DNA from 3 places in the Neobacillus sp. B4I6 genome. Region 3 is predicted to be linked to each of the others. Evidence: riboswitches for the same ligand, from Rfam matches in the RefSeq annotation. Region 3 holds a riboswitch; each other region holds the start of a gene.

Region 1 (11,088 bases), 1.5 Mb from region 3:
CTCGAGTAGTGATCATAGTTTCTCTCCCTCTCAGGTAGCTAAAATAATTCAAGGGCGTGGTAAAAGCGGGACAATTAAAAAAGTGATGAATGGAACGCAATATTTCTTTAATTATCATACAAACAAGAAAACCAATTGGGATGTTGTAAGTATTATCCCATATAAAAATATTGTTCGTGAGGTAAATCAACTTCGATTAATAACGATCTCTTTATTAGTGCTAGCGCTCATATTGTCCTTGATCATAGCCTTATTTATAACTAGGAGAATTACAAAACATTTAAGTTTGCTGCGAATGGTTACTGAAAAAATGGAAAAGAGAGAGACTGTAGTAGGTATTCATTTTAATAATGAGGATGAAATTGGACAAATTGGGAACCGAATTGTTCATCTTTATAACTGGAATAATGATTTAACCAAAAGGTTATTTAAATCACAAATAAAGGAAAAAGAAGCAGAGCTATTAGCCTTGCAAAGCCACATTAATCCGCATTTTTTATATAATACTTTGAACACTATTTTTTGGATGGCGGAGAAGTTAAAAGCGAAGCAGATTGCAAAAATTGCAATTAATTTGTCAAAAATCTTTAAACTTACATTAAATGATGGAAATCATATTACCTTTGTTAAAAATGAAATGGAACAAGTTAAAAGTTATCTGGATATCCAAAATATTCGTTTCGACCATAAAATCATCTATACATTTAATATCGAACCTGAAATCATGGAAGAAAAAATCATTAAATTGCTGTTACAGCCCATTGTAGAAAACTCTGTCTACCATGGTTTAGAACAACAGGAAAGAGGAACCATCATGATTGAAGGCTATAAACAGCATGACGGTTTAGTTTTTAAGATTAGTGATACTGGAGAAGGTTTTGACATGAACGAGGTGGATATTAACACAAAGGGTTATGCTTTGAAAAATATAAATGAACGATTGAAACTTTTTTATGGAAAAGAATATGGATTAAAGATCGAGAGTGAAATAGGAAAGGGAACGACCGTTTATCTTAAGATTGGCCTGAATAATGACGGAATCATCCATGACAATTTTTAAGGGGTTTTCTATTATGTATAAACTTTTAATTGTTGATGATGAAAAAATTGTAATTGAAGGCTTGAAATCAGCAACTAACTGGAAGGAACATCACATTGAAATTGTAGGATCGGCTTCTGACGGAGAAGAAGCCTTTAAAGAAATTATTAACAAAAAGCCTGACATTGTTTTAGCCGATATAAGAATTCCAAAAATGAATGGATTGGATTTAATAAAAGAAACAAAGAATCTTAATCTAGAAACTGTTTTTATCATTATTAGTGGGTATTCAAAATTTGATTACGCCAAAAGGGCCATTCAACTCGAGGCAATTGACTATCTGGTCAAACCAATTGAGGTGGATGAAATTGTTTGTTCTATTAAAAAAGCCATTTTAAAACTTGAAAAAATAAAAAATGAAAAACAAACAACTGAACGGATTAATGAATATCAAATTGCATTAGAAGAAAAACGTGTTCTTGATTACATCTTAGGACATAGATTTGTTGACCCTGAAATAGACCAAAAATTAAATCGTTTTTCTTTTTTAAACATCGGATTGAAAGGGTTTACATGGGATGATTCAAAAGAGACTGAAAAACTTCAGGTCCCATTAGGTTGTATGAAAAATCTATTGGAAAACAGGGGAATTGAGAGTTTCATTTATACGATTGATAGTCAAATTGTAATCATGTTTTCCAATTCCAGTTTTGAGATTAGGAATGACTTGGTTCATGATCTTGTGTCATTGATTTTTCATGATATCAAATTAAAACCGATTGTTGGAATCAGCAATGTATATGAAAATATTTCGGAAATAAAGAAAGCATACAGTGAAGCAACAGAAGCATTGAAAAATGGAATTTTTTCAAACCAGTTAGTAACATATTATAAAGAATTAGAAACTTTTAATCATTCATTTGGAAACAGTATTATCGAAGAAATTAATCAATTTTTTAATGAAAAAAACCCAAATCTTCTTAGTAGAATGAATCTTTTCATGGCCAAAGTTTTTCTCGATTGTAAAAAGAGTAACCTGTCCCCGGAAAAATCAAAATATGTATGTTTTAAAATAGTTAATCATTTTTTGGAATATATCGAAAGTGAATATGAAGTAAATAAAAGTGGTGGCGAAAGATATTTATTATACGAAGAGTTAAATCTATTACAGTCTTTGGAAGAAATCAGAGATTGGCTTGAACAATTTATTGATCAATCAACTGAATTTTTAAAGGAGAACCACGTGTCCTATAATGAAAAACTAATCATCGACTTAAAAAGTTTCATAAATACTAATTATAAGGAACCCATCGTTTTAGATGACTTAGGTAAGTTGTTCCATAAGAACCCTGCGTACCTGTGCAGTTTGTTTTCTAAGGCAGTTGGTAACACCATCTTTGAATATATTACAAATGTTAGATTGAATAATGCCAAGAAATTACTAAGAAGCTCAAATTTAAAAGTATCAGAAATTTGTAAACAAGTAGGCTACGAAAATCAAAAATACTTTAATCAAGTATTCAAGAAAAATATTGGAACAACCCCAGGTTTCTACCGTTCACAACACATACTAAAGTAAATGTTGGTGGAGTGTTATTTGTGGAGTCCACCTATGAATGTGCTTAATTGTAAATAATTCAATAAAGCCATCGGAGGCGAAGGGAAAATGAATCGACGAAAGAAGAGATTACGAAACATCTTCACAAAAATGGCAGCAAGACTTATTTTTTAGTGAATTTTCCTTCTTTGTTCATAAGAACCAATTGAAAAGAATAAACATCAAAATAGTGTGGGTATTTTTTTCTAGGAGGAATAAACATGAATGATGTCCTTGAAAGAACAGCAAAATTTGAACACCGTTTTTGGCTCCAAATATTAGGTGATCATTCGAGGTTTATTTTCGAAGCTCTTGCACCTGTTCAAAAAGAGGAAATTGAGAAGGCATCATCTTTTATTCGAGTTTTTGACAAACTTCTGGAGCGTGCAAATTCCTCAGATTTAGTGCCATTCACAATTGAAGCTGAAACAGAGGTTATAAGATTACGGAAATTTAAATTGGACTTATTAAGTAAACATCTGATAGGGAAAATAAAAATTCACCTTTCGCCAACCTTTATTAATCATATGGTCAATGAATTAGAGGAATACTTAAGAATTTTAATACACCTAAAAGCAGGGGATGCTCCTCCTGTTTACCATGAACTACATCATCATCTTTTATGGTTATTAGATGCTGCAGGTCATTCAGAGGCAATTTCCTTTAATTTAGATAGTGTTGAAAAGAAACTCATTGAGAAAAGTAATACATTTAGGAAGAGTTTTGAAGATTTTTACTTGAAATCAGTTGAACTAGCAGGATATTTAAGAACTAATTTGACTTCGTTCCCTGCTTTATCAAAAATGAATTCAGACAGCCAGTTAGAAATAAAATTATTTCAAAATTTTCTACATGAAATAGAAGAACTCAGACTAAGTAAGCAAGCATTAGGAACATTCGCCCCCCTAATGGCGGATCATATGTATCGTGAAGAATGTTATTATCTTATGAAATTAGCAGAATCGGCAAATCTTGACTCACCCAATTGTGATCCTGCTAAACCTCGACTTAAGGAATAATTCAATGAGAAATAAAAGGGAAACACAACCACAACCACAACCAATGATCGGTCAAGCATGGACTGGTAGACATGTGATCTTGCTTCACTGTACAAACAATAATCAATTAATAAATCTTTATAAAAGTTTCCATGCTCCGTTTGAGCCTCCACGTCAAAATTGCGCAGAAACTTTGTCGCAATTACTGAGTATCGGATATCGTGTTATGGCGATTACGCCCATCTCAGCAAATCATATTCAATATTTTTTGGTACTAGGAGATTAAAGATGCAGAACCAACGATTGCGATAAAAATGAACCCAATCTTTTGCAGTGGGTTCATTTTTTGTTTCTCTATTAATCTAGATTCTCTGAAATTAATTATTGACAAAGTGATTGAATACTACTAAAATTAGAAATTATTTAACAATAATTTAGTTTGTGAGATAAGATGTAATAATGCATAACTTTTTTTAGCTGGGGATTTTGAACCATTTGTTCTTCAACATAAATTAAATACTAAGCAAGCTATGATTGCTATGGATCAAACTATAGCAGGAGCAGCTTCTGGAGAGACCGCAGGAAATCTGCGGCGCCGAAGGGTTCACAATCTCAGGCAAAAGGACAGAAGAGTACGAGTTTTATTTGTTATTCTGACAAAAGAGTAATGGATATTATTTGTTATTCTTATGACCGAAGAGATTGGAGAAATTCCAATCTCTTTTTTCATGGAGTTTAACCCTTTGTTCATGTCTTCACAAAGTGAACAAAGGAAATTATTACTAATGAGGGGGCAAATGAAGTGGCACAACAAGAATTAAAACGAGATTTAAAAAATCGGCACGTACAACTGATTGCGATTGGAGGTACGATTGGTACAGGTTTATTCCTAGGTTCAGGAAAAGCCATTCAGTTAGCAGGTCCATCTATCATTTTTGCCTACTTAATCGTGGGAATCGCATGTTTTTTTGTAATGAGGGCATTAGGAGAGCTTCTTTTATCAAATAAGGGCTATCAATCATTTACGGACTTCGCCGAGGATTATATTGGACCTTGGGCTGGTTATGTAACTGGATGGACGTATTGGTTTTGTTGGATTATGACAGCAATGGCTGATATTATTGCTGTTGGTGTATATGTGCAATATTGGTTCGATATCCCACAATGGGTACCTGCAATAGTCTGTTTAATTCTATTATTGGGACTAAATTTATTAACAGTAAAGCTATTTGGAGAATTAGAGTTTTGGTTTGCTTTAATCAAAGTGATCACCATTCTTGCTTTAATCATCATAGGAGTCATTTTGTTAATTATTGGATTTCAAACAGATTCAGGAACGGTTACAGTAAAAAATCTATGGAGCCATGGTGGTCTTTTCCCGAATGGAATATTAGGTTTCTTACTTTCTTTTCAAATGGTTGTATTTGCATTTGTAGGTGTTGAATTAGTAGGTGTATCAGCAGCCGAAACATCCAATCCACAAAAAAATATCCCATCTGCAATAAATAAAATACCTTTAAGAATACTGTTTTTCTATGTGGGAGCACTTATTATCCTTTTATGCATCAATCCATGGACGCAACTGAATGCAGCAAACAGTCCTTTTGTAAAAACGTTTAGTTTAGTTGGTATTCCGATTGCTGCAGGAATTATTAATTTTGTCGTCTTAACATCAGCTGCGTCTGCCTGTAACAGTGGATTGTTTTCAACGAGCCGCATATTATTTAATTTAAGTAATCATCAACAGGGACCAGCGAATTTTGCTAAATTAAATAAAAATCATGTACCGAGTAACGCATTATTTATATCTGCACTTGTTCTATCTGTCGGAGCTCTTTTAAGTAAGCTGATTCCAGAACAAGCCTTTGGGATCGTGACAACGATCAGTGCGATTTGTTTTATTTGGGTCTGGAGCATTATCTTAATTTGTCATCTGCGATATAAGAAATCACGCCCAGATTTACATGAAAAGTCGATTTTTAAAGCACCGTTTACACCATTTATTAATTATCTTGTTCTCACGTTATTTGCATTTATTCTCATTATTATGCTATTTGCAGAATCAACTCGTGTCGCTTTATTAATGACACCATTATGGTTCATTCTTTTATTCATAGTGTATTCATTTAAAAGGACAAAGGGAAAAAATATTAAAATATCTGCGTAAAGTAAAATTCTTGCAATATATTAAAAATATTGTCACTTGATTGGTATCATGATACTATTAGATGAAATTAAATTCCTTTAATTTGGTCCAGAGAGGCCAAAAAGGCAAAAATAAACTTCATATATACTAATTAAGTATATGAATGCCCTTTTGTCCTTTGGATGAAAGGGCATTTTATTTTTGCCCATTATCTTTTAATCAAAGTCCTGTGAGGCTTGAAAGGAGAACGACAAAAATGGATTATCGTAAAAAAACAGTAGTTGCATCAGTAGCAGGTTTAACATTAGAGGGCATGGATATCATGTTTATCTCCTTTGCGATGTCGATGATTATTGCAGAGTTTCATATTGACATGGTTGCTGGCGGTCTTATTTCTTCGATTACCAATTTAGGAATGCTCGCTGGAGGAATCATTTTCGGTATCTTAGCAGATAAATTTGGGAGAGTTAAAATATTTACCTATACGATTCTACTATTTGCTATCGGGACGGCGTTAACTGGTTTAGCCGTAAATATTGAACAAGTATACATCTTTAGGTTTATTGCTGGCTTAGGCGCAGGTGGGGAATACGGTATTGGTATGGCGCTTGTTGCTGAAGCATGGCCAAAGAATAAACAAGGACGCGCTTCTTCTTATGTTAGTATCGGTGCACAATACGGTGTGATTCTGGCTGCTCTTCTTAGTGCCATGATCCTGCCTGCTTGGGGATGGAGAGGATTGTTTTTCATCGGATTGGTTCCGGTTATATTCGCCTTTATCGTCCGAAAAAAATTAGACGAATCACCCGTGTGGCTGGCATCACAAAAGAAAAAACAACTTGTGCCAAAGCAAGGGAATTTAAAGCAATTGTTTGCTACTCCAAGAACTTCTGTTACGACTATTGCTTTAGCTATTATGGCAACGGTCCAAATTGCAGGTTATAATGGCTTGATGATTTGGCTGCCATCCATGCTTCAACAATCCCAGGGATTATCAGTTTCAAACTCGGCTCTTTGGACGATTAGTACAGCTGCGGGAATGATTGCAGGTATGTTAACTTTTGGACAGTTTATGGATCGACTTGGAATGAAGCAGTCATTCGGAATCTTCTTATTCGCTTCCGCAATCGCAGTCTTTTTATACTCCTTTGCGTCAGGAAGTGCGGGTCTTTTAATCGGCGGTGCGATTGTAGGATTCTTCTCGAATGGAATGTTTGCTGGTTACGGTGCATTAATAAGCAATTACTATCCAGTAGAAATTCGTAGCACAGCAACCAATACTATCTTTAACTTCGGTAGAGCATTAGGGGGATTATCTCCTATTTTAGTAGGATATATCCTGCAGCATGCTAATGTGACGATCGCAATGGGATATCTTGCTGTACTCTACTGTATCTCCTTTATAGCAATGGTTAGTTTGAAAAAAAGAAAAGATAATCAAGATCAAAACATTACTTTATCTAAAGCAGTGTGAATTGACTCTTATAGCTTCTTCATAAAATAATAAAATCTACACTAAATTGAGGCTACAAACCAAATTGGATTTGTGCCTTCTTTTTATGGAGATTGTTCGCTAATTTTTCCTGATTCTTTAATTCTAAGGACTCTTTTTCCTGATAAATGGTATTGTTGGTGTCATTATAACGTCCCCAAACATACACTCTTCTTAAAGATGGGTTGGAAATTAGACGTTGAGGAGAGGACAAATTGAAATTCGAGATGCAAAAAGCGAATATGTTGGCTGAAAATATCAAGGGTTTTATAAAATATGTTCAGAAAAGCCATGAAAATAAAAACAGCTTTAGGTATAATCCGGATAAATTGTTTCAAATAAAACTCCTAATTGAGGAGTTTAAGTTTCAAATAATAGCAGATGAACTTTTAAGAATAAATAAGTTTTCTTGGGATGAAAAGTACACGTATTATTTAGTTGATCAATTTATAGAAGGAATCAAGATTATTGATGAATACATCCATAATAACTACAATGATTTATTTCTCTTAACGGCTAGAGTTTACACATTAAAGGATCTCAGTCAAACATTTAGCAGGCAGGGAAAACTGTATCATTGGTCCTAAGACCTCCTTTTTTAACTAAGGCATTGGTATTAATAAAGCCAATGCCTTTTCATTTCGTCAAATAGGAATTAAATACGGAACCTACAAAGTAACCATACCTGCACAAAATACAGGAACAAAAGTGAAGGGTATATTGTATATACTCAGATTGTCAAGAAAGGGTATTTTTCTCGACAATTTTTTATTCTCAGCATTTAATTATTCATTGTACCTGCTAATGGGCCTGTTGATTTGCGCGGAAGGCACGCAGACTCCTGCGGGAGTACGGGGCAGGGGAGACCCCGCAGGCGCTTCAGCGCCGAGGAGGCTCCCCGGCACGCCCGCGGAAAGCGAAGTGCATGGAGCGCAAATCAACAGACATGTTGCAAAGCCTATATATTAATAATATTATAATAAATTAACGCGGTGAATGGTTAAAGTTATTGTAGAAAATAAGAGGCTGTCGAAAGTTTCTCGACAGCCTGGGTATATTGTATATACTATTATTATTTGATTATAAGAATTTTCAGGAAATAGGTTGACACCCTCTGACAAACCATGATATAAACACAATAAGAAAATTTTAGTACTTAAATGCATAAAAGTATGAAATAATAATGAGAAAAGCAGAATAAACAGGGGGAAATGACGATCATGGAAACTCGTAGTAAAATTTTAGACTGTACCATTCGTGATGGAGGATTAGTTAACAATTGGGATTTCAGTGTCGAATTTGTTCAAGACTTGTATAACGGCCTAAGTGAAGCTGGAGTTGAATACATGGAGATTGGCTACAAAAATTCTCCAAAGCTTCTTAAAGCGACTGAGCCCAATCCATGGCGATTTCTTGACGATAACTTCCTGAAAGAAATTATCCCTGTCAAAAAGTTCACGAAGCTATCGGCTTTAGTTGATATTGGCCGTGTAGATCCCAATGATATTCTACCTCGTGAACAAAGTGTTTTAGATATGATTCGAGTAGCGTGCTATATCCGTGAAGTAGATAAAGGCTTAGAACTTGTCCAAATGTTCCATGATTTGGGATATGAGACGTCACTGAACATTATGGCATTATCAAGTGTTCCTGAACAACAGCTGATTAAAGCTTTTGAATTGGTGAAGGAAAGCCCTGTAGATGTGGTCTATATCGTTGATTCCTTTGGAAGCTTAGACCCTGTAGATATCGAGCACCAAGTGAAAAAGTTCAAAGCGTTGATCCCTAACAAACAGCTTGGAATTCACACACATAACAATATGCAGTTAGCTTTTGCCAATACATTAACTGCGATGCGAAATGGGGTTACATATCTCGATTCGTCTGTATATGGCATGGGTCGGGCAGCAGGTAACTGTAACACAGAACTTCTTGTTAGCTACATCCAAAAATCAAGCTATGAGATTAAGCCGGTTCTTGGAGTCATTGAGAAGCACATGCTCGAAATGCGTGAAAAGTGGGAGTGGGGCTATATCATTCCTTATATGATTTCAGGTGTTCTTAATGAACATCCACGTGTTGCCATGGCTTACCGTGATAGCGCTGACCGCGATCAATTCGTGGATTTTTATGACAAGGTAACATCACCTGAAAGTACAGTGGCTACAACTTTAAAATAGGTTAAATTGCTTAAAGCACCTCTATATTTGAGGTGTTTTTTTATTAATTAAAATGGCTGTGTTAAAGGTCATTGTTGTTTTTATAGCCAAGTTGATTGGAGCGGAAAGCGAAGCGCCTGGAGCGGACATCAACAGCCAAGTTAAAAAAGAAAAGATTAATGAAGGTATTATTTACTATGCGCGGAATTATAATATGAAAGGAAATATTATACTTTTTGAGTCTAAAGATGTTATTTTATGATTATAAATAAATATATTTTGATAGTTTTTAAAGAAAAACGCTTGGATTTATCATCTCGGTTTGAATTATATTGCAAAACATGTATAAGACAACCTTAAGAAGAGGTAATGTACAGTATGGATGAGGAGTTAATAAAAAATGCCGATGCATGTTATCAGCTAGCTGAGCAGAAGGCTGCTCATTATTTTAAATCACTTAATAAACAGGTCATGCAAAAGACCTTTGTTCCAGTCCTAACAAAAGATATTCAATCTTGGAAACACAACCATATTCATCATCATTCAATCCTATCCTTTTTTTCGCGTGGAAAAGGAAAACCTAATACTCAAGGGTATCACAAGTATATCCAATGGCTCGATTACACCGGCAAACTTGATAATTACTTGGATCGTAGTATTTCCTATATTTTCATGCGGGACCTAGGCAAAGCCTTGGACTCAGCTGAGACACAGACCAGGATACGGCGTGTAGTTAACAGTTTAAAAAATAACCTGACACAGTCTTTTGCTACAAACAGCGGAGTCAAAACTGAGACGTTTAGCATGGCCGGGTTGTATCGAATCGCCCAGAAGGAAGGCATCGAGTCCACGATGATCTGGTTACTAAACAAATTAAAGACTGTATCATCCAATATTCCAATGGGAATGGATGCTGAGAATGCTCAGCGAAAGCTCATTAAAATTATTGCTGGGGTAATTATGCATGAGGTGGAAGAGATGGGCGATGAGGTATCGCCTGAAGAAAGAAGGCAGAAACTTGATGATGCTATTAGGCTAGGCTATTGCTATGGTTTGACCTATCCATTTATTGACGATCTTCTCGATGCCAAAGTCTTATCTGCCAAAGAGGAAAAACAATATTCCGATTTAATTCGTACCACCCTTATCACAGGAACTGTGCCGGAATTGGGTGAGTGGACGGGGAATAACGTAAACCTGATCCGATTTATTCATTCAGAACTCCGCGATGCCTTTGAGTATATTAAATCTCATTTGCGTCCAGAGACCAGCAAAAAATTTTTCGAGCAGGCCTATGTGTTTTTTAATTCACAGGAAGTGGACCGTGTAAAGGATCTATCCAACGCAAATTACACGAATGAAGAGTTATACATTCCGGTCATTTTAAAATCCTCTTCTTCCCGATTGATTGTCCGCTCAGTTATTAGTGCTCCGGAGGATGAAGGCTTTGACACCCGAACATTCTTTTATGGCATATACAACCAGCTTGCGGATGATTTTGCAGATATGTATGAAGACTTGAAGGAGGGCAGGGTAACCCCCTATACCTATTATCTGAAATATCATGATAAGCGAATCGATCTTATCAATCCCTTTGAATTATACTGGACGGTCATCTCCAATTTGATCCATAAGGTATATCACTCAGATAGCAAGG
Region 2 (11,088 bases), 760 kb from region 3:
ATCCATTTCATAAGCCTGAACTTGTGCCTGAACCATTTTAACATAGGCATCACAGCCTTTATTGTTGATGTTAGAATTATGTTTGGCAACGTTTGGAATTGTGATAATTAACAAGACCGAAATTACGAGCATGACGATCATCATTTCAATTAAAGTAAAGCCTTTTTCATTTTTCATCATTTTTAATAACCTCCATTTTTTTAAATGCCGTCCAGTAGATGAAACATAGGTAACAGAATTGCTAAATACATCGAAACCACCATGAATCCAATGAAAATGTAAAGAACTGGCTGAATGGTTGTTAACCGTTTTTCTATCATTTCCTCCATGTTAGTGACACAATGCTTACTGAAAAATAATAACTCCTGCTCCAATTTTCCATTTTCTTGGCCGTGTTTTACAATCATCGGAAATTCTTTTTCGAAAAACGACAGAGACGCTAAAATTGTCTCCAACTTTTCTCCGGTAATTAGCTTAGTTTTAATTGTTTTAGCTAAGTGACTGTAAAAAGGATGCCTGAGATTCTGTTCAAATAGTTGTAAGGCTTCGGAAACTGATAATCCACCGGATAAGAGAAAGCTAAGTTGAATGGAAAAGTAGTGGGTAAACAGCAATTTGAGGATCCTGCCAACAAAAGGTATTCGAACAAGTTGTGACCTTTGTTTGAGGACGGAGAGTTTTCTAAAAAAGAGAAGATAATAAGCGGCTCCCATAATTAGGATCAGAAGCAGGGTACCGATAACAGTTGGGAAGTATTGATCAAAAGCATAAATGACATTTGTGAAAAAATTTGCTTCCAGACCAAGCGATGAAAAAAGAGTGGTGAACCTTGGCAGCAATGTATTTTCTATAAATATAAATAGAAATCCTGTAATAACTAAAAGCACCATTGGATACTGAAGCAACTTGAGCAACTTGTGTACGTCTTTATCTTTTAATAGGGCAAGATCACTTCCTTCTAACAGAGCATCAGCAAAGCTGCCATGCTGCTCCGCGAAATAGACATAACCGACTAAGTCTTTGTTGAAACCAAGATTATTTAATGCATCATGAAACGGTAAACCCTTTTTCAACTCTTCTAAGCATCCATTTAAATCCTCCTTTCGTTTTGACGGTAATTGTAATGATATGGATTCAATTGCTAGAGCAATTGGATACCCCCTTGCCAATAATTCACCGGTTCTTCTCAGGAAATTTGCTTGTTCATTCACTGACCATTTAGACCGTTTCATCGTTATATACCAATCGTTCATATTCAGATTCTTGAATATATCCAAGTGCAATGCCCTTATTAATTACATCTTTTATCATTCGGTAACGAATTTCTATTTTTTCTCCTTGAGCAGCTTTCATTACTGCGTGTAAATTTCGTCCGGATAAAAGTTCAAATACACTGGCGCGTTTCCATCTGCCATAGGAATAACAAATAGGTGAACACTCTCCTTCGCAAAAAGGGCAGGTAAGTTCAACCAACCTTTGGGCAGTAATGGCAATAAGTGTCTGCTCGACCTCTAACCAATTCACTCCAAACTCACGCAGGCGATAAACCGCTCCCTTCGCATCACGGGTATGCATCGTGGAAAGCACTAGATGGCCTGTTAATGCAGCCCTTACCGCAATCTTTGCGGTCTCAGCATCTCTAATTTCACCGACCATTATTATGTCAGGATCATGACGAAGAATTGCCTTTAGTCCGGCTGCATAGGTGACGCCTGCTTTTTCATTGACTTGGATCTGCAGGACTGAGTCATAGTTTTTTTCAATGGGATCTTCGAGTGTAATGACATTACGATGAAATAAGTGGGCGGTTTCATTTAAAAGGGAATAGAGAGTAGTCGTTTTTCCGCTGCCCGTCGGCCCGGTAAAAATTATTAATCCATGAGCGTGTTTGAGAAGGGCAAGAAGTTTTCGGGTCATTGCTGGGAAGAGTGAAAGTTGGTGAAAAGGAATTTGTTCTTGCTGTGGTAATAGCCGGATGACAAGGCTCTCTCTGTTATTAGACGGGAGTGTGGAAAGCCTGAGCCCCATTAAATTTCCGTCAACTTCACAAAAAATGGAACCACTTTGTGGTCGTCTTCTTTCTCCGATATCCATATTGGCTGTGAATTTAAAATGTGAGATTAATCTGTCGCATTCATCTTTTGGAAGGGATAGTCGAGGAATTAACTTGTTGGTTAATCGGATTTGGACGAGTGTGTCCCTCTTCCTTGGGATAATGTGAATATCTGTTGCCTGGTTTCGTGCAGCATCTGTAATGATTCGATTTGCTAAAATTTCTATCTCGCTAACAATAAGTACCACCGCCTTTTTATTTTTCTTTGGATAATATTCGACAAGGTTCCTCCTTATCCTTCTTTATTTTCAAAAAATATTTTTAGGGTGTCAGGCACCATGTGAAAATTTCACATGGTGCCTGACACCCTGTCCCTTATATTGCTTTTTCAGTGAGATAAAAGAGGCCGCCATTGATGAAGGATATTGAGATTTTTGGTTCGTACTGTTCCTTTAGAGCCATTTTTTCGGTTTCAAAGTTTTCATTTTCATCTTCAACATCTTCGTAAAAATGATTCAAGAGACGTAAATCTTTATCCCAACGTTCTCGCGCATCTATTGCCCAAGAGTGGTCATCCTTCTCAATGATGGATGTAAGATAGGTTTCAACTCTCATCATCCCGCTTTGAGGTTTCACTAAAGGTGACAAAGTAAAGGAGTAATCAGGTATTTTTGGTGTTAACGATATTTCAAGCAGCCTGTCATGGAAATCTTCAACCATTTTTCCATTAATGAGTTGTAAGCCGATTGATTTGAAAATATCCCGCTTACGGTCACATTGATAGGAGATTTTAACATTCATACAAAGCCATGGTAATAAAGGAGTTTGCTTGTTTTGATTCCGATGATTTTCATAAAGTCGGATATAGCTGGCTAAATTTTTCGTCGAAGTAAAAATTTGATGAAGCCGAGGTGAACCAAAATGAATGATTTCCCCCTTTATATTTTCAGGAGCGGCATCTTGGTTCGTAATAAATGTTAACTTCATCGGGTTTGGAATTCCGCCCGTCTTTTCTAAATAGTGCCAGTAAAAAGGCCGATTCATTAATTCCTTATCAAGTTCAACTGTTAACTGAACAGTCAAATAGCCTGGGCTATTCGCCACAATTGCACAATCATTAGCCTGAAAATAGTTCAATAAAAAGTTATGAATTTCCTGCTGCTGCATGGGAATCTCCCTTCTTCATGTCCTGAGCAAATTCAATCATTGATGATAAATTTTCCATTTTAATTCGCATTTCGCCTTCGGAGGAGGATTGTCCAAAAATATCGATTAAATGGTCTTCTATATTGCCAAATTCCAACTTTGTTAATATATCGTCAAGTTCACCAATTACTTTTTCAAATAAATGTATTTTCTCATAAAGAAGCTTCAAAATATGTTCTTCGACAGTATTTTTTATCGCAAAATTATAAATCATGACATCCTTTTCCTGGCCCAGACGATGGATACGACCAATTCGTTGTTCGAGCCTCATTGGATTCCATGGCAAATCAAAGTTAATTATATGATTACAAAACTGAAGGTTAATTCCTTCACCGCCTGCTTCAGTTGCAATAAGGACTTGAGCGTGCTTTTGGAATAATTCTCTCATCCAGTCCTTTTTTCCACGCTTAAAGCCGCCCCGAAAAGGGACAGATGAAATTCCATGCTGTTTTAAATACCATTGGAGGTACATTTGTGTTGCTCGGTATTCTGTAAAAATAATCACTTTATCATTTACTTTTTGAATTAATTCTAACGCTTTTTCTGCTTTTGAATTCTTCTGGACAGCTTCGACTTTTGTTATTAAATACTGAATTTGTTCTTCGAAAGCTGGGGTTGGATTTTCCTTTTTTTGCAGCATATTTTTTAATGTATAAAAAACTGCTTCTCTACTGCTGCATGCCTCACGCTGTAATGTCATTACAGAGAATGAACTTGCCTGTGCCCAATTCCCCTCATTTTTTAATTCAGTAATTGACTCATAAAGATCTTTCTCCTCTTGAGTGCATTCAATCGGAATGGTTTCCACATGCCTTTTCGTCCACTCAATGCCTGTATCTGCCCGCCGGTTCCGAATCATAACCTTGTTTACTAATTCTTTTAAATGCTCATCATCATTTAATGAACGTGCATCTCGTTTGTATTTTTCAAAGAATGTCGTTTCGCTGCCTAAATGTCCTGGTTTTAATAATGAAACCAGATTAAAAATTTCCTCGATACGGTTTTGAATGGGCGTTGCCGTCAATAGTAAACAAAATTTCTTTTTCAGATTTTGGACAAATTCGTAATTTTTTGTTTTGTTATTTTTAAGTTTATGGGCTTCATCAATGATAATAAGGTCATAGTCCTGCTTGAAAATGATGTCTCGATGAGGATTTCGTTTGGCCGTATCAATTGACGAAACGACAACATCACACTGTTCCCACACATAGCTTTTCCTTTGTGAAATGGCTGGAATGAAAAATTTGCTATTCAACTCCATCGACCATTGAGTAACTAAGGATGCAGGGACAAGAATCAATACCTTTTTCACCAATCCACGAATCATATATTCTTTTAGAATGAGCCCGGCCTCAATCGTTTTTCCGAGTCCTACTTCATCGGCAAGGATGGCTTTCCCATTCATGTTTTCAATTACTTGTTTTGCTGTTTCAAGCTGGTGAGGAAGTGGGGTTAGATTGGGTAAATGGCTAGGTGCTAATAAACCCATGAAATCTGGAATGACGAGATGTTTTTCAACTCCAATTGCTAGTTTAAAAAGTTCCCAATTCCCCCATGGACCATCGTTTTCAATTCTATGTAAAAAATCATCCTTCCAGGAGGAATCAAATTCAATTTCGATCGACATGGTTCCAACTCCTTTTTGTTCAATTTCCAGCTTTTTGCTTTTCTAATAAAGTTATTGCTCAATGTATTATTTTAATGGTAGGATGATAATAGCTTTGAATGTTTTAAATATTTTAATAAGGTAATTTATTTTATAAGTATAATTAGTATGACCAGTTTAGATAATATTATAATGCGAATGATAACAAGGGGAGAGACTACTTATGTAGCGCCGAAGGAGCAAGCAGAAATGTGAATCTCTCAGGCAAAAGAACTCTTGTAGGACGCAGCTCTGGAGAGCGCTGCTAGCTTTAAGCAGCCACCAAAGGGGAAAGCCTTTTTAGGTAAACTTTCAGGTGCAAGGACAGAGACCTTCTTACGTTTCATAGGAGGTCTCTGTCCTTTTTTATATTATCTAATGAATAATTTGCGCCAAAGATTGAAGGGGGATTAAGATGTCTGAATTAAAACGAACTCCACTTTTTGATGTGTATAAAGAATGGGGTGGAAAAACTATTGATTTTGGAGGCTGGGCACTGCCGGTCCAATTCTCTAGCATTAAAGAAGAGCATGAAGCTGTTCGCTCTAATGCAGGATTATTTGATGTTTCCCATATGGGTGAAGTAGAAGTAAAAGGCACTAATAGCTTAGCATTTTTACAAAAAATGATGACTAATGACATTTCAAAAGTAAAGAATGGAGGTGCCCAGTACACCGCCATGTGTTATGAAAATGGCGGTACTGTTGATGACCTGCTTGTATATAAGATTGAAGACAATCATTACCTTTTAGTAGTAAACGCATCAAATATTGAAAAAGATTACAAATGGCTTGAAGACCATTTATCTGGTGATGTCTCTTTAGAAAATTTATCGGAAAAAACAGCACAGCTGGCTGTCCAGGGACCACTTGCGGAAAAAGTATTGCAAAAGCTTGCGGGAGATAATGATTTAAGCCAAATTGGCTTTTTCAAATTCCAACAAGATGTAATCCTAAATGGGAAAAAGGCACTTGTATCAAGAACTGGTTATACTGGTGAAGATGGCTTTGAAGTATATTGCGATGCAGAAGATGTTGTTGACCTTTGGAGAGACATTTTAACTGCAGGTAAAGAAGATGGAGTAATCCCCTGTGGATTAGGTTCACGCGACACACTTCGCTTTGAAGCAGTTTTAGCGCTTTATGGTCAAGAACTATCTCCAGAAATTTCACCACTTGAAGCTGGAATTGGCTTCGCTGTGAAATTAAACAAAGAAGATGACTTTATCGGGAAACAAGCGTTGATCCAACAAAAAGAAAAGGGCTTAACAAGAAAATTGGTTGGAATCGAAATGATTGATCGTGGGATTCCACGTCATGGCTACCCTGTTTATAAAGGTGATCAGTTAATTGGTGAGGTTACAACTGGAACGCAATCACCCACGTTAAAGAGAAATATTGGTCTTGCCCTAATCAATACAGAATTTGCGGGTCTTGAATCCGAAGTTGAGGTTGAAATTCGCGGCAAACGTTTAAAAGCTACTGTAGTTCCAACACCTTTTTATAAAAAAGAAAAGAAATAAGAGAAGGGAGTTAGGTTTATGAAACATCGCTATTTACCTATGACTGAACAAGATAAGAAGACTATGCTTGAGGCAATTGGTGTTTCCTCTATTGATGAACTGTTTAGCGATATCCCTGAGAAAGTAAGATTTAAGGGTGAGTACAATATAAAAGCGGCAAAGTCTGAAACGGACTTAATGAAAGAACTTTTTAAGATGGCTAGTCGGAACGCTGACCTGAAAAGAAACGTATCTTTTATAGGTGCAGGTGTTTATGACCATTACATGCCTGTAATTGTCGACCATGTTATTTCTAGATCAGAATTTTACACAGCTTATACACCTTATCAGCCAGAAATTTCACAAGGTGAACTTCAAGCTATCTTTGAATTCCAAACAATGATTTGTGAGTTAACTGGAATGGATGTTGCCAACTCATCGATGTATGATGGCGGAACTGCACTTGCTGAAGCAGCGATGCTTAGTGCAGGCCATACCAAACGAAAAACAATAGTTGTATCCAGTGCTGTACATCCAGAATCACGTGATGTTCTTAAAACTTATGCAAAGGGTCAGTACCTTAATGTGATTGAAGTACCAGTCAAAGATGGTGTAACAGATCTAGACGCATTAAAAGGACTTGTTAATGAAGATGTTGCAGCCGTTATCGTCCAATATCCAAACTTCTTTGGGCGAGTCGAGCCGTTAAAAGAGCTTGAGGAAATCATTCATGCAAATAAGTCCATGTTTGTTGTTTCAAGTAACCCACTGTCCCTTGGGGTATTAACACCTCCAGGTAAATTTGGTGCTGACATCGTTATTGGTGATGCGCAGCCGTTTGGGATCCCAACTGCCTTTGGCGGACCGCACTGCGGATATTTTGCTGTCACTACTAAGTTAATGCGGAAAGTTCCAGGCCGTCTTGTTGGACAGACAACGGATGACCAAGGGCGCCGTGGTTTTGTCTTAACACTGCAAGCACGTGAACAGCATATCCGACGTGATAAGGCTACATCAAATATTTGCTCCAATCAGGCATTAAATGCCCTCGCTGCATCTGTAGCGATGACCGCACTTGGTAAAAAGGGTGTCAGGGAAATGGCTGCGGCCAACTTGCAAAAAGCTCATTATGCGAAAAATGCTTTCAAGGAAGCTGGCTTTGAAGTTGGTTATGATGGCCATTCCTTCAATGAATTCGTTGTGAAATTAACTAAGCCTGTAAAAGAAATCAATCAAAACCTTTTACAAAAAGGAATAATCGGGGGCTATGATCTAGGGCGTGATTATTCAGAACTGGCTAACCATATGCTGATTGCTGTAACAGAACAAAGATCGAAGGAAGAAATTGATACTCTAGTGAAAGAATTGGGGGATTTCCATGCATAATCAAGACCAGGCACTCATTTTTGAACTTAGCACACCAGGACGCATCGGCTACAGCCTGCCGGAAATGGATGTACCGGAACTAGATCTCAGCGGTCTCCTTCCTGATGGTTACCTTCGTACAGAAGAGCCTGAACTTCCTGAAGTTTCGGAGCTTGATATTATGCGCCACTACACTGCCCTTTCGAGGAGAAATCATGGCGTCGATTCAGGATTCTATCCACTAGGATCGTGTACGATGAAATATAATCCGAAAATCAACGAAAATGTAGCGCGTTTTAACGGATTTGCACATGTACATCCGCTGCAAGGTGAAAGCTCTGTTCAAGGTGCTCTTGAACTTTTATACGATTTGCAGGAGCATTTAATTGAAATAACAGGTATGGATGAAGTGACCTTGCAACCTGCGGCAGGGGCTCATGGGGAATGGACAGGTTTAATGATGATCCGTGCTTATCATGAGGCTAACGGTGATATGAACCGTACAAAAGTAATCGTCCCTGATTCTGCTCATGGTACGAACCCAGCTTCCGCTACGATTGCTGGTCTAGAAACAATTACCGTTAAATCAAATAAACATGGTCTTGTCGACCTTGAAGATTTAAGAAGGGTTGTTGGTGAAGATACTGCTGCATTAATGTTAACCAACCCGAATACGCTTGGACTATTTGAAGAAAACATTCTTGAATTGGCTGAAATTGTCCATGAAGCCGGTGGTAAGCTTTATTATGATGGAGCAAACTTAAATGCAGTTCTTTCAAAAGCAAGACCTGGAGATATGGGATTTGATGTTGTTCACTTAAATCTTCATAAAACATTCACTGGCCCACATGGCGGCGGTGGCCCTGGTTCCGGTCCTGTCGGGGTGAAGGCAGACCTTATCCCGTTCTTACCGAAACCGATTATCACAAAGCAAGGCGAAGAATATGTCCTTGATTATGACCGCCCGCAATCAATTGGCCGTGTGAAGCCATATTACGGAAACTTCGGTATCAATGTTCGTGCTTACACATATATCCGCTCGATGGGACCAGATGGCTTAAAAGCGGTAACAGAGTACGCTGTATTAAATGCGAACTACATGATGAGAAGGCTTGCTGAATATTATGATCTACCATTTGATAGACATTGTAAGCATGAATTTGTACTCAGTGGAAGACGTCAGAAAAAATTAGGCGTTCGTACATTGGATATTGCGAAACGTCTGCTTGATTTTGGCTACCACCCACCAACCATTTACTTCCCATTAAATGTGGAAGAGTGTATTATGATCGAACCGACAGAGACCGAATCAAAAGAGACACTGGATTCGTTCATCGATATTATGATCCAAATTGCTAAAGAAGTGGAAGAAAATCCAGAAATCGTTCAAGAAGCACCACATACAACAGTGGTAGGCCGGATGGACGAAACAAAAGCAGCACGTAAACCAATTTTGAAATACCAAGAAGCTTAATAAAAGGAAAGGTCAGATTCGAAAAATAATCTGACCTTTTATCTTGTGTAGCAGTTTTTGAAATTTAAAAAGGCTCCGAATCCGGAACCTTTAATGATATCTTATTTCTTAGTTTTTACTTTACCTGACCATTTTTTAAACCCGCCTTGTAGCTGAGTAAGGTCTCGATAGCCTTTTCGGTGTAAGAATTGGGCTGCACGTGCACTGCGCATTCCACTCTGGCAATACAAATATACTGGCATATCAGAACGGATTTCTTTCATACGCATTTTCATTTGCGACATTGGGATATTACGTGCTCCTAAAATATGGCCGCCTTCGAATTCGTTTGCTTCACGAACATCTATTAGTTGTGCCTTTCTGTACCCCGCACGGAAGTCTTCTTCTGTTACCGTTTTAACAATTCTTTTCTGATAGAAAAATGTAAAAACGGAATAAATGATAACTGCTACAATGATGATTAATAATGGATAAAGTGAACTCAATTTCTTTTTGCTCCTTTCAAGCTTTCCTGCACTAGTATTTATTATATAAGTCAATCCGATAAAGATAAAGATGAATGCAAAAAAATCTTTTGATATTGCCTAAATAATTATAGCAGAAACATCTTATTTTGAATCTATATCAGATTTTGGTAGACTTAATTACGATATAATTATAAAAAAATGAGGTTTTAGAATGAAAAAAGAAGTTTGGCGTTTTATTGATACTGGAAATAGTTCACCATCTTTTAATATGGCTTTAGATGAAGCGTTACTCGATTGGCATAGTGAAGGGAAATTTCCTCCAGTGATTCGTTTCTATGGCTGGGATCCGGCAACGCTATCAGTAGGATATTTTCAAAAGGTAGAGAAAGAAATTGATATGGAAGCAGTTAATGCTCACCAATTAGGTTTCGTAAGAAGACCTACAGGAGGACGTGGCGTTCTGCACGAGCATGAACTTACCTATAGTGTCATCGTTTCTGAAGAACATCCAGAAATGCCTAATTCTGTTACAGAGGCATACCGAGTAATTTCTGAAGGAATTTTAAAAGGTTTTCACCATTTAGGACTTGAGGCATATTTTGCTGTCCCAAAAACAGCAGAAGAACGGGATGCATTGAAAAACCCTCGCTCTGCAGTATGCTTTGATGCTCCAAGCTGGTATGAGCTTGTGGTGGAAGGCAGGAAGGTTGCCGGCAGTGCACAAACGAGACAAAAGGGTGTAATTCTACAGCACGGCTCCATTCTGTTAGATTTAGATGAAGATAAGCTATTTAGTTTATTTAAATATCCAAGTGAGAGAGTTAAGGAACGTATGAGAAAGGCATTTAAGGATAAAGCGGTTGCTATCAACAACATTAGTCCAAGAAGGATTTCACTTGAGGAAGCAAAGGAAGCTTTTTATAAAGGCTTTGCTGAGGGTCTAAATATTGAGCTTGAAACTTATCAATTAACCGAGGAAGAACTAGCTTATGTTGAAAAGATTGCAAAAGATCGCTATGAAAGTGATGAATGGAATTATAAAAGATAATTAGAAACGGCGAATTCGCCGTCTTTTTTTGTTGCCTTAACGATTAATGTAAAGAAGCAAACTGCGAAATTTGTTGAATTTTCCTGTTTTCTGACGAAAATCTATTAAAAGCTATTGATTACTTTTAATTCTATTATTTTTTAAGTTTGACAAAATAATTATAGTTTGCTTGACATACAATATATAGTGGTGTCGAAAATATTTTCGGTACTATATATTGATATTTAGTTGATTTATTCAGGTGGGCTATGATAACCTAAAAATACAAACCAACTAGATATAGCGTAAACCTGCTAGATTTAGCACAATAGGTGGATTTTTATTTAAGA
Region 3 (11,088 bases):
GGAACGCCTATTTTTCTCTGTCCTTTTTTTGTGGAGAAAAATAGTAATAAACATAAAAAGGAGGAGGTAAAGACAAAACTAATAATTGGTGAGGCGCATCATGATTGACCTGTTGAATATTTATTTTTTAGAAAAATGTAAGCGCTTATTTATGCCGAATTGACTAAATAAATATTAAATTTTCATTGGGATCAATTTGCAATTATTGATTTTACATATTACTTGATTATTTAAAGTCATCAAAAATTTGCAAACATTCTCAAAAAGTAGAAAGAGGGAATTCATATGCAGGAACAAACATTGTCGAGAGGTTTAAAAAACAGGCACGTTCAACTTATCGCTATTGGCGGGGCTATCGGAACAGGATTATTTCTTGGAGCAGGTAGATCTATTCATTTAGCAGGTCCATCGATTTTATTTGCTTACTTGATTACAGGTGTCATTTGCTTTTTAATCATGCGTGCACTTGGAGAACTGCTTTTATCCAATTTGAAATATCATTCTTTTGTTGACTTTGTAAGAGATTATTTAGGTAATATGGCAGCATTTATTACTGGCTGGACCTACTGGTTTTGCTGGATTTCAATCGCTATGGCCGATTTAACAGCAGTTGGTCTCTATACTCAGTTTTGGTTTCCAAGTATACCACAATGGATGCCAGGATTAATTGCACTAGTCGTTTTGCTAATTATGAACCTTGCAACCGTAAAGCTTTTTGGCGAAATGGAATTCTGGTTCGCATTAATTAAAGTTATTGCGATTCTTGGATTAATTGTTGTCGGAATTTTCATGATTATTAAGGGATTTTCCACAAATTCAGGCGCATCCAGTTTCACGAATCTATGGAGCCACGGCGGCATGTTCCCAAATGGCATAAATGGCTTTATCCTCTCATTCCAGATGGTCGTGTTTGCGTTTGTTGGCATTGAACTTGTAGGACTTACTGCAGGTGAAACAGAAGACCCGGAAAAAGTTATCCCAAAAGCAATCAATAATATTCCTATTCGGGTATTAATTTTCTACATTGGCGCCCTTATTGTCATTATGAGTATTTATCCGTGGAACGCCATCAATCCAGCGAAAAGCCCATTCGTTCAAGTATTCGTGGCGGTTGGTATCGCTGCAGCTGCTGGTATCGTCAATTTTGTCGTTCTAACATCTGCAGCTTCGGCATGTAACAGCGCCATTTTCAGTACAAGCCGTATGGTATACTCACTTGCCAGAGATAAAAATGCACCTGTACCATTTGCAAAACTTACGTCACGTCAGGTACCTTCCAATGCATTGTTCTTTTCCACTGTTGTTATTTTAATTGCCGTTGTTTTGAACTATGTAATGCCAGAAGGAGTATTTACGTTGATTACAAGTATTTCAACAGTATGTTTCATCTTTATTTGGGGTATTACTGTCGTCAGTCATTTGAAATACCGCAAAACCAGACCAGATCTAGCGAAAGCGAACAAATTTAAATTGCCGCTTTATCCATTTTCCAATTACTTAATCCTTGCCTTCCTTGCGTTCGTGCTTGTCGTCCTTGCACTTGCGGAAGACACTCGTGTTGCCTTGTTCGTAACACCTGTCTGGTTTATCATGCTGATTGCAATTTATAAGATGTTGATAAAGAAGGCGGATTATGCGGATCAGGAGAATCAACAACAAGTAGCAGAAAATTAAGTGGCAACCCAAAAAAATAACTTTTATTAATAAATAATGTTTCCGCTTTCAAAAAAGCTTGACTTAGATTCCATTTACTATTATTCTGAAAATAATAAAAATAAATAAGCGGAAGATGGTTGTGGGAGAGTGCAAGTTTACACGCCACCGAAGGAGCAAGTTCCAAAAAGACCCTTGGAACAAATCTCTCAGGTAGATGGAACCACAATTGGACGCAACTCTGGAGAGCGCAGATAAAGTATTTGCCACCAAAGGGGAAGGTTCTTAATCGAACTTAAACTCTCAGGTAAAAGGACAGAGAAGGGTAGAAGTAAGCCATGTGCTACCCTTTTCTGTCCTTTTTTGCGTGCAAAAAAGTATGGTTTCGCTTCAGATTCTATCTTGGGAATAAACAGATAAAATCCGAGGTTAAACACTGATAGAGGTAGCTAATACAACGAATCAAGGGGGAAACGGTTTGAGTTTACAACAAAATGATTCAACTATTTTTGAAGCAATTAGGAAAGAGCAGCATCGTCAGCATCAAACATTGGAGTTGATCGCATCTGAAAACTTCGTAAGCCAAGATGTTTTAGAAGCAATGGGAAGTGTGATGACGAACAAATATGCAGAAGGCTATCCAGGGAAGCGTTACTATGGCGGATGTGAATTTGTCGATGTGGCAGAACAAATAGCGATTGACCGCCTAACACAGCTGTTTGGTGCTAAATATGCCAATGTTCAGCCTCACTCAGGTGCACAAGCAAATTTTGCTGTATTTTTCGCATTGCTTCAACCTGGTGATAAAGTGATGGGGATGAACCTCTCTCATGGCGGGCACTTAACGCACGGAAGTCCTGTTAGTGTTTCAGGAAAATGGTTTGAGGTAGTGTCCTATGGTGTGAGAGAAGATACTCAATTGATTGATTATGATGAACTGGAAGCGATCGCGAATAAAGAAAAACCGAAATTGATCATTGCAGGTACAAGTGCTTACACTAGAACGATTGATTTTGCACGGTTTAGACAAATTGCTGATCAAGTTGGCGCAAAATTCATGGTAGATATGGCGCATATTGCGGGACTTGTTGCAGCTGGTCTTCATCCATCGCCGGTTCCATACGCAGATGTTGTAACGAGCACTACGCATAAGACGCTCCGAGGACCGCGTGGCGGCATTATTTTAACAAATGATGAAGATATGATAAAAGCCATTAATAAATCGGTGTTCCCAGGGATTCAAGGCGGCCCGCTAATGCATATTATTGCAGCTAAGGCGGTTGCATTCAATGAAGCATTGCAGCCAAGCTTTAAGGAATATGCAAAACAAATCATTCTAAATGCCGACACACTAGGCAAAACATTAAAAAATGAAGGTGCAGCCCTTGTTTCTGGTGGAACGGATAATCATATCGTCCTTTTAGATTTACGTCCGTGGAATTTAACTGGAAAAGAAGCAGAAAAATTATTAGAAGAAGCGGGCATTACTGTAAATAAAAATACGATTCCATTTGATCCAGAAAAGCCGTTTGTTACGAGCGGTATTCGCATGGGAACAGCGGCTTTAACGACACGGGGTATGAAACAGGATGATATGGTGAAAATCGGGCAAGTTATCGCAGCTGTTTTGAAGAGCAAAGGGGACAAAGTCGTACTTGAGAAAGCAAAAGAAACAACCAAAGCAATTTGTGGAGTCTATCCGTTATTTCAACAGGCAGTCACAGTATAAGAAAGGGGTATGAGGATGGAATTTCAGAGTTGTTTTGACATTATTGGCCCGATTATGGTGGGACCGTCGAGTTCTCATACAGCAGGTGTCGTATCTATCGGGAAATTTATTTATGAACTGTTAGGAGATTGTCCACAAGAGGTCAATATTGTATTTTATGATTCCTTTGCTGAAACTTATCAAGGACATGGAACAGATAAAGCACTTCTTGGCGGATTGCTTGGGATGGATACCGATGATACACGCATTAAACATTCATTGGAGTGGGCAAAAGAGGTTGGCGTGCAGTACCATTTCGAATTTGAAGATATCTGTGACTACTATGACCACCCAAATACAACAATCGTGACAGTGAAACTCGAAGATCGTGTTGTAAAGGTTGGCGGTGCATCACTTGGTGGAGGCTTATCAAAAATCTTTATGATTAACGAGAAGATGGTAGATATTCGTTTAAGTGCAGGCGATGACTTTACAGTCCTTGCTAGTTCTTATCAACCAAGAGGGAAAGTACTTATGGAGGCAATTTAATGAAGATACAGTCCATGAAAGAGCTGATTGAAGCTTGTGAAAGAGAACAAAAAACCATTGGTGAAATCATGTTGATGATGGAAACAGAAAAATCAGGAAGAGACCAAGAAACCATAATAAGCATGATGGAAGAGCGATTGATCAAAATGAAAGAAGCCGTTGATAGCGGTATAAAAGATGCCTCAACCGCACCGAGTGGAATTTCTGGCGGGGATGCCGTGAAAATGTATGATTACGTACATCAAGGTAAATCTCTGTCAGGTAGTTATGTAAGCAATGCAATGAGCTTTTCATTGGCAACTTCTGAAAGCAATGCACGGATGGGGGTTATTGTAGCCACTCCAACTGCTGGGGCAGCCGGTATTTTGCCTGGTGTATTGTTTGCGCTTCATAAAAATGATGGCACACCCTACAAAGATTTAGTCATGGGGTTGTTCACAGCAAGTATGCTCGGGTTTGTCATTGCAAATCGTTCATTCATTTCGGGGGCAGCTGGAGGCTGCCAAGCAGAGGTAGGATCCGCAACAGCCATGGCCGCAGGAACAATCGTTGAGTTAAAAGGGGGCACGCCACAGCAAGCAGTGAATGCGACGGCCATTGCCATGAAGTCACTCTTGGGTTTAGTTTGTGATCCAGTCGCAGGTCTTGTTGAGGTGCCTTGCATAAAGCGAAATGTGATTGGAACCTCTATCGCATTTTCAGCGGCTGATATGTCTCTTGCTGGGATTGAAAGTCGCATTCCGTGTGATGAAGTAATTGAAGCGATGTATAGGGTTGGAAAAGATATGCCTCGGACACTTCGGGAAACAGCGCTTGGAGGTCTAGCAACGACACAAACAGGTAAACAGGTGAAGGAACGACTATTTTGTAGGAAATCATAAGTAGGGGGTCTATCAATGGGGACAGAAATAGCATTAAAGCAAACACCACTTTTTGAAATTTATGGAAAATCAGGTGCGAAGGTCATTGATTTTGGAGGCTGGGCATTGCCAGTACAATTTTCCAGCATTTTAGATGAGCATGAGGTTGTTCGAACAAAAGCAGGTCTTTTTGATGTCTCCCATATGGGTGAAGTGCTTGTTGAAGGCAAAGATGCAGAGAGTTACATTAACTACCTTGTCACTAACGATGTAACAAAGCTTAGTATCGATCAAGCACAATATACAGCAATGTGCTATCCAGACGGCGGAACAGTCGATGATTTATTAGTGTACAAATTAGCAGATGAAAAATATTTACTCGTCATTAATGCCTCAAACATTGAGAAAGATTATGAATGGATGAAGCAGCATGTAAAAGGAGATGTGACGCTCCAAAATATTTCGAATGACATTGCACAGCTTGCCATCCAAGGTCCAAAGGCTGAAGGTATTTTACAAAAGTTAACGGAAGCAGATCTATCAGAAATTGGCCCATTTAAATTTGCTCAACATGTCAACCTGGACGGGATTACAGATGTGCTCGTATCTCGGACAGGTTATACAGGAGAAGATGGTTTTGAGCTTTATTTAGATGCTGCACAAGTCGAAGCACTTTGGGTAAAGCTTTTAGAAGTAGGAAGTGATGATGGCTTAAAACCATGTGGCCTCGGTGCACGTGACACGCTTCGTTTAGAAGCACGTCTTGCACTCTATGGTCAAGAGCTATTAAGTGATATTAGTCCCCTTGAAGCTGGAATCGGCTTTGCCGTAAAAACGAAAAAAGAAAGTGATTTTATCGGTAAATCCGCACTTTCAGCACAAAAAGAAGCCGGATTAAAACGAAAATTAGTAGGAATTGAGGTAACAGGCCGGGGGATTCCACGCCACGGTTATCAAGTAGTTTCAGAAGGTGGAGAGGCAATTGGTGTTGTTACATCAGGAACCCAATCACCATCTTTAAAGAAAAGCATAGGCCTTGCACTAATATCCGCAGAACATGCAGAAGTGGGAACACCATTAAAAGTGGTCATCCGTAATAAGCAGATTGAGGCGGTTGTTGTTAAAACACCGTTCTATAAAAAGGGTTAATAGAGTGATAGAGTTCTCTGGTTAACTTGCATAAAGATGATAGGCAGGCCGACTGTACGTAAACTTACATGAAATCAAGACCTGAATGATCAAACTTGAATTTACAATCGGAAGGAAGAGAAACAATGACTAAAGCGACAGCAACTTTACTATATAGCAAAGAACATGAGTGGGTATTACAATTAGACGGAAATCGAGTACGTATTGGAATCTCTGATTTTGCACAAAAGCAATTAGGAGATATTGTCTTTGTTGAAACCTTAGAAGTGGATGATGAAGTAAAAGCGAATGAATCAATGGGGACCATCGAATCAGTAAAAGCAGTTTCTGACCTATACTCTCCTGTATCAGGTACGGTTGTTACTGTAAACGAAGAGTTAGGAGATGCTCCTGAGACGATTAATGAACATCCATTTGAAGCAGGTTGGTTAGTAGAAGTGGAAATGTCCAATCCTGAAGAATTGGAATCACTTTTAAATGAAGATGCGTACCAAGCATTTATTAATGAAGGAGAGGAATAAAATGACTTCCACTTATCGATACCTCCCTGATACGAAACAAGATCAAGAGGAAATGCTCGGTTTTTTAAATATTTCTTCGATAGATGAGTTATTTGAAGATATTCCAGCTGAAATTCAATTAAATGGTGATCTGCCTATTCCAGCGGCAGTGCCTGAGCCGCTTCTTTTGAAAAAAATGAATCAACTGGCTTCCAAAAATAAAAATGCTAATCATTACCCAACCTTTCTTGGTGCAGGAACCTATGATCACTATATTCCAAGTGTGGTCAATCATATGATTTCACGGTCCGAATTTTACACAGCCTATACACCATACCAACCGGAAATCAGCCAAGGTGAATTACAGGCAATTTTTGAATTCCAAACCATGGTTTGTGAACTGACAGGAATGGATGTGGCCAATTCTTCGATGTACGATGGCTTTACATCTCTTGCGGAAGCTGCATCACTTGCTGTTGCATCAACACGACGTTCCAAAGTACTTGTGTCAAAGGCAGTTCATCCTGAATCACGTGCCATCTTAAATACGGTAGCAGATGGCCAAGGTTATATAGTTGAAGACGTCAATCTTACTGATGATGAGACAAGCTTAGTGAAGCTGCAAGGACAAATTGATAAAAACACTGCTGCTGTTATTGTTCAATACCCAAACTTTTTCGGTTCCATTGAGGATCTAGCAGAAATTAAGAATATCGCGGATACAAAAGGAGCGCTTTTAATTGTAAGCGCCAATCCATTGGCACTGGCACTCTTGCAGGCTCCTGGTAAACTTGGAGCAGACATTGTGATTGGGGATATGCAGCCATTAGGAATCCCGATGTCCTTCGGCGGCCCACATTGTGGTTATTTTACGGTAAGTAAGAAATTTATGCGAAAAATCCCAGGACGAATTGTGGGGCAAACGAAAGATGAAAAAGGACAACGCGGATTTGTATTAACCCTGCAAGCACGCGAACAACATATTCGCCGTGATAAAGCATCATCCAATATTTGTTCAAACCAAGCATTAAATGCACTTGCTTCTGCGGTTTGCATGAGTGCACTTGGAAAGCAAGGAATTCGTCATATGGCCCAATTAAACTTTGAAAAAGCAGATTACATGGCAAAATCTCTAAATAGAAAAGGCTTTACCATTATGAATAAAGCGCCATTCTTTAATGAATTTGTTGTTAAGCTTCCTTGTCCGGTAAAGGAAGTCAATGCCAAACTTCTTGAGGCAGGTATCATCGGTGGGTTTGATTTAGGAACGGATTACGGTTTAGAAAATCAAATGCTGCTAGCAGTAACAGAGCAGAGGACAAAAGAAGAGATTGACCAATTTATCGAGGTATTGGAGGCAGTTGTAAATGGTTGAATATAATGACCTAATTTTTGAAATCAGTCGTCAAGGACGTGTTGGATCAAGCCTTCCGGAAAGTGACGTTGATACTGTTGATCTAAATGATAAACTTCCCAAGCATTTGATTCGTGACCTGCCAGCAGAACTCCCGGAAGTATCAGAGTTGCAGCTTGTTCGCCATTACACAGCGCTTTCGAATAAAAACCATGGGATCGATAATGGCTTCTATCCACTTGGTTCTTGTACGATGAAGTACAATCCGAAAATTAATGAAGATGTAGCACGTTTGGAAGGGTTTAGCCGCATTCATCCATACCAGCCAACAGAAACAGTACAAGGCGCACTAGAGGTCTTATATGAATTACAGGAAGAGTTAGCTGTCATCACAGGAATGGATGCAGTGACTTTACAGCCTTCAGCAGGAGCTCAAGGTGAATGGACAGGGTTAATGATGGTCAAAGCCTACCATAAGCAAAAAGGAGAGGTAAGAACGAAAGTCCTTGTACCAGACTCTGCACACGGAACAAACCCTGCAAGTGCATCGGTTGCCGGTTTTGAAACCATAACGATTCCATCCAATGAGCATGGGTTAGTCGACTTAGAAGAATTAAAGAAGCATGTAAATGATAATACAGCAGCACTGATGCTAACAAATCCAAATACTCTCGGCCTGTTTGAAAAAGAAATCGTAGAAATCGCCAAGGTTGTTCACGAAGCAGGCGGCTTATTATACTATGATGGAGCTAATGCGAATGCCATCTTAGGGAAATCTACTCCGGGTCAAATGGGCTTTGACATCGTGCACTTAAATCTTCATAAAACATTTACTACACCTCATGGGGGCGGCGGCCCAGGTGCAGGTCCAGTCGGTGTGAAAGAGAAACTGATTCCGTTTTTACCAGTACCGCGTGTTGAGAAAGTGAATGAGGTATATGTGCTAGATTCTAACCAACCGTTATCTATCGGTCGAGTTAAAGGATACTATGGAAACTTCGGTATTCTATTACGTGCGTACACCTATATTCGCACAATGGGACCTGAGGGGGTTACGTCAAGTGTCGGAAAGTGCAGTACTACATGCGAATTATCTGCGCAAAAAACTCGAGCCGTATTTTGAAGCACCGTATTCACAAATTTGTAAGCATGAATTTGTGTTATCTGGATCAAGACAGAAAAAACTTGGTGTAAGAACACTTGATATGGCCAAACGTCTGCTTGATTTTGGCTACCATCCACCTACCATCTACTTCCCGCTAAATGTGGAGGAATGTTTGATGATTGAACCGACAGAAACAGAGTCAAAAGAAACACTAGATGCTTTTGCGGATGTCATGATTCAAATTGCAAAAGAAGTGGAAGAAAATCCAGGTGTCGTATTAGACGCACCACATACTACGGTTATTGGCCGCTTGGATGAAGTACAGGCAGCTAGAACACCAATCTTACGTTATACAAAAGTGGAAGCAGTAAAAAGAGAAACCGTAATGTCTTAAACGTATAGGTAAACATGAACCACTGAGAATGAAGATAAAGAGAAAATAAATTTTCTCACTATGTCATTCTTGGTGGTTTAAAATAAACCGAAAACTTCATGACTGTTCATAGGAGTGGAAGAGATGTCAATTGATCATGTTCGCAAACCAGAATGGCTAAAAATAAAATTAAATACGAATGAAGAGTATACTGGCTTAAAAAAAATGATGCGTGAAAAAAAGCTACATACGGTCTGCGAAGAAGCGAAATGTCCAAACATTCATGAATGCTGGGCGGAACGCAAAACCGCAACCTTTATGATTTTAGGAAGTATATGCACCCGTGCATGCCGTTTCTGTGCGGTTCAAACAGGGCTTCCGACAGAGCTGGATTGGGATGAGCCAGAGCGTGTTGCAGAGTCAGTGGAAAAAATGAGACTAAAGCATGTAGTGATTACCGCTGTTGCTCGTGATGATTTAAAAGATGGTGGAGCTGGGGTTTTTGCAGAAACAGTACGGGCAGTAAGACGCCGCAATCCATTTTGCAGCATTGAAGTTCTCCCGTCCGATATGAAGGGTGAATATGACAACTTAAAAACATTAATGGATGCCAGGCCAGACATTTTAAATCACAATATTGAGACAGTGAAACGTTTATCACCTAGAATTCGTTCACGGGCAACTTACGAACGTTCCCTTGAGTTTTTGAGCCGAGCAAAAGAAATGAATGCTACTATTCCAACAAAATCAAGCATTATGATTGGTCTAGGAGAAACAAAAGAAGAAATTATAGAAACAATGGACGATCTTCGTGCAAACAATGTAGATATTATGACAATCGGTCAATATTTGCAGCCAACCAAACATCATCTTAAAGTCCAAAAATACTGGAGTCCACAAGAATTTGAAGATCTAAAGAACATTGCCATGTCAAAAGGCTTTAGTCATTGCGAAGCAGGTCCGCTCGTACGCTCCTCTTATCATGCAGACGAACAGGTTAATGCAGCAAAAGCGAATGCGTAATCAATTAAAATAGGCGAATAAGGGGCGGGAAGTCCTATGATGATAAAAATGACAGAAGCAGCAATGAACAAGCTTAAGGAAATGTCGGTCAATAGAGAGCAAACTCCTCGGATTGACGCCGAGGTCGCTGGCGGATGCGGGATGACTGTTAAGTTTTCAATTGTTTTTGATGAACCACGGCGAAATGATTTATGCATTGAGACGGATGGGATTCAGATTCGGTTGGATCGTTTTACAAAACGCTATTTAGATGAAGAAACACAAATTGATTATAGAGACGAACAAGGTTTTCTAGTTGGCGAAAGCTTTGCCTCTAGTGCATGTGCAATTGAATTCGATTAATTGGAAAATGGTTGATGTCTATTACTGAATGGAGCTAATAGCTATTTATGAAAATATTAAACCAAGTTTTCCTATAGATATAATTACATATTTTTATTAAAGGAGTCACGAAGATGACAAAAGAATATGATGTTGTTATTATCGGCGGTGGAACAGGCGGGTACGTTGCAGCCATTCGCGCCTCTCAATTAGGTTTAAAAGTGGCGGTCATTGAAAAAGGAAAATTAGGTGGAACATGCCTTCATGCTGGTTGTATCCCGAGTAAGGCCTTATTAAGAAGCGCAGAAGTGTACGCTCAAACAAAAAACGTAGATAAGTATGGTGTTATTGCCTCAGAAGTTGGATTTGATTTCTCAAAAGTACAGGCTCGGAAAGAAGAAATTACGGCCCAGCTATTTAAAGGTGTCCAGCATTTAATGAAAAAAGGAAAGATCGATGTTTATGATGGGAAAGGTAGTATTTTGCAGTCAAA

Evidence for each region. A riboswitch is a leader RNA that binds a small molecule or an ion and turns the genes downstream of it on or off. The one in region 3 is predicted to bind glycine.
Region 1: it holds a riboswitch for glycine, as region 3 does, so the genes downstream of both, QF028_RS16335 (amino acid permease) here and glyA (serine hydroxymethyltransferase) in region 3, are expected to answer to the same signal.
Region 2: it holds a riboswitch for glycine, as region 3 does, so the genes downstream of both, gcvT (glycine cleavage system aminomethyltransferase GcvT) here and glyA (serine hydroxymethyltransferase) in region 3, are expected to answer to the same signal.

What each region holds. Positions count from the first base shown of each region.
Region 1 covers NZ_JBNPWB010000002.1:2,890,670-2,901,757, reverse strand. The annotation lists gene QF028_RS16350 (sensor histidine kinase) at 1-1,060, shown strand, start outside; gene QF028_RS16345 (response regulator) at 1,074-2,618, shown strand; gene QF028_RS16340 (DUF2935 domain-containing protein) at 2,858-3,655, shown strand; glycine riboswitch at 4,192-4,272, shown strand; gene QF028_RS16335 (amino acid permease) at 4,437-5,801, shown strand; gene QF028_RS16330 (MFS transporter) at 6,037-7,254, shown strand; gene QF028_RS16325 (hypothetical protein) at 7,488-7,859, shown strand; gene QF028_RS16320 (aldolase catalytic domain-containing protein) at 8,493-9,452, shown strand; gene QF028_RS16315 (polyprenyl synthetase family protein) at 9,801-11,088, shown strand, end outside.
Region 2 covers NZ_JBNPWB010000002.1:587,526-598,613, forward strand. The annotation lists gene comGC (competence type IV pilus major pilin ComGC) at 1-180, opposite strand, end outside; gene comGB (competence type IV pilus assembly protein ComGB) at 201-1,253, opposite strand; gene comGA (competence type IV pilus ATPase ComGA) at 1,219-2,301, opposite strand; gene QF028_RS04770 (YqhG family protein) at 2,429-3,220, opposite strand; gene QF028_RS04775 (DEAD/DEAH box helicase) at 3,198-4,886, opposite strand; glycine riboswitch at 5,064-5,151, shown strand; glycine riboswitch at 5,155-5,234, shown strand; gene gcvT (glycine cleavage system aminomethyltransferase GcvT) at 5,320-6,426, shown strand; gene gcvPA (aminomethyl-transferring glycine dehydrogenase subunit GcvPA) at 6,445-7,791, shown strand; gene gcvPB (aminomethyl-transferring glycine dehydrogenase subunit GcvPB) at 7,784-9,244, shown strand; gene QF028_RS04795 (rhodanese-like domain-containing protein) at 9,346-9,729, opposite strand; gene QF028_RS04800 (lipoate--protein ligase family protein) at 9,923-10,759, shown strand.
Region 3 covers NZ_JBNPWB010000002.1:1,346,042-1,357,129, forward strand. The annotation lists gene QF028_RS08775 (amino acid permease) at 286-1,674, shown strand; glycine riboswitch at 1,787-1,889, shown strand; gene glyA (serine hydroxymethyltransferase) at 2,132-3,382, shown strand; gene QF028_RS08785 (serine dehydratase beta chain) at 3,398-3,910, shown strand; gene sdaAA (L-serine ammonia-lyase, iron-sulfur-dependent, subunit alpha) at 3,910-4,791, shown strand; gene gcvT (glycine cleavage system aminomethyltransferase GcvT) at 4,807-5,919, shown strand; gene gcvH (glycine cleavage system protein GcvH) at 6,045-6,440, shown strand; gene gcvPA (aminomethyl-transferring glycine dehydrogenase subunit GcvPA) at 6,442-7,794, shown strand; partial or broken gene gcvPB (aminomethyl-transferring glycine dehydrogenase subunit GcvPB) at 7,787-9,272, shown strand; gene lipA (lipoyl synthase) at 9,396-10,274, shown strand; gene QF028_RS08820 (HesB/IscA family protein) at 10,311-10,616, shown strand; gene lpdA (dihydrolipoyl dehydrogenase) at 10,730-11,088, shown strand, end outside.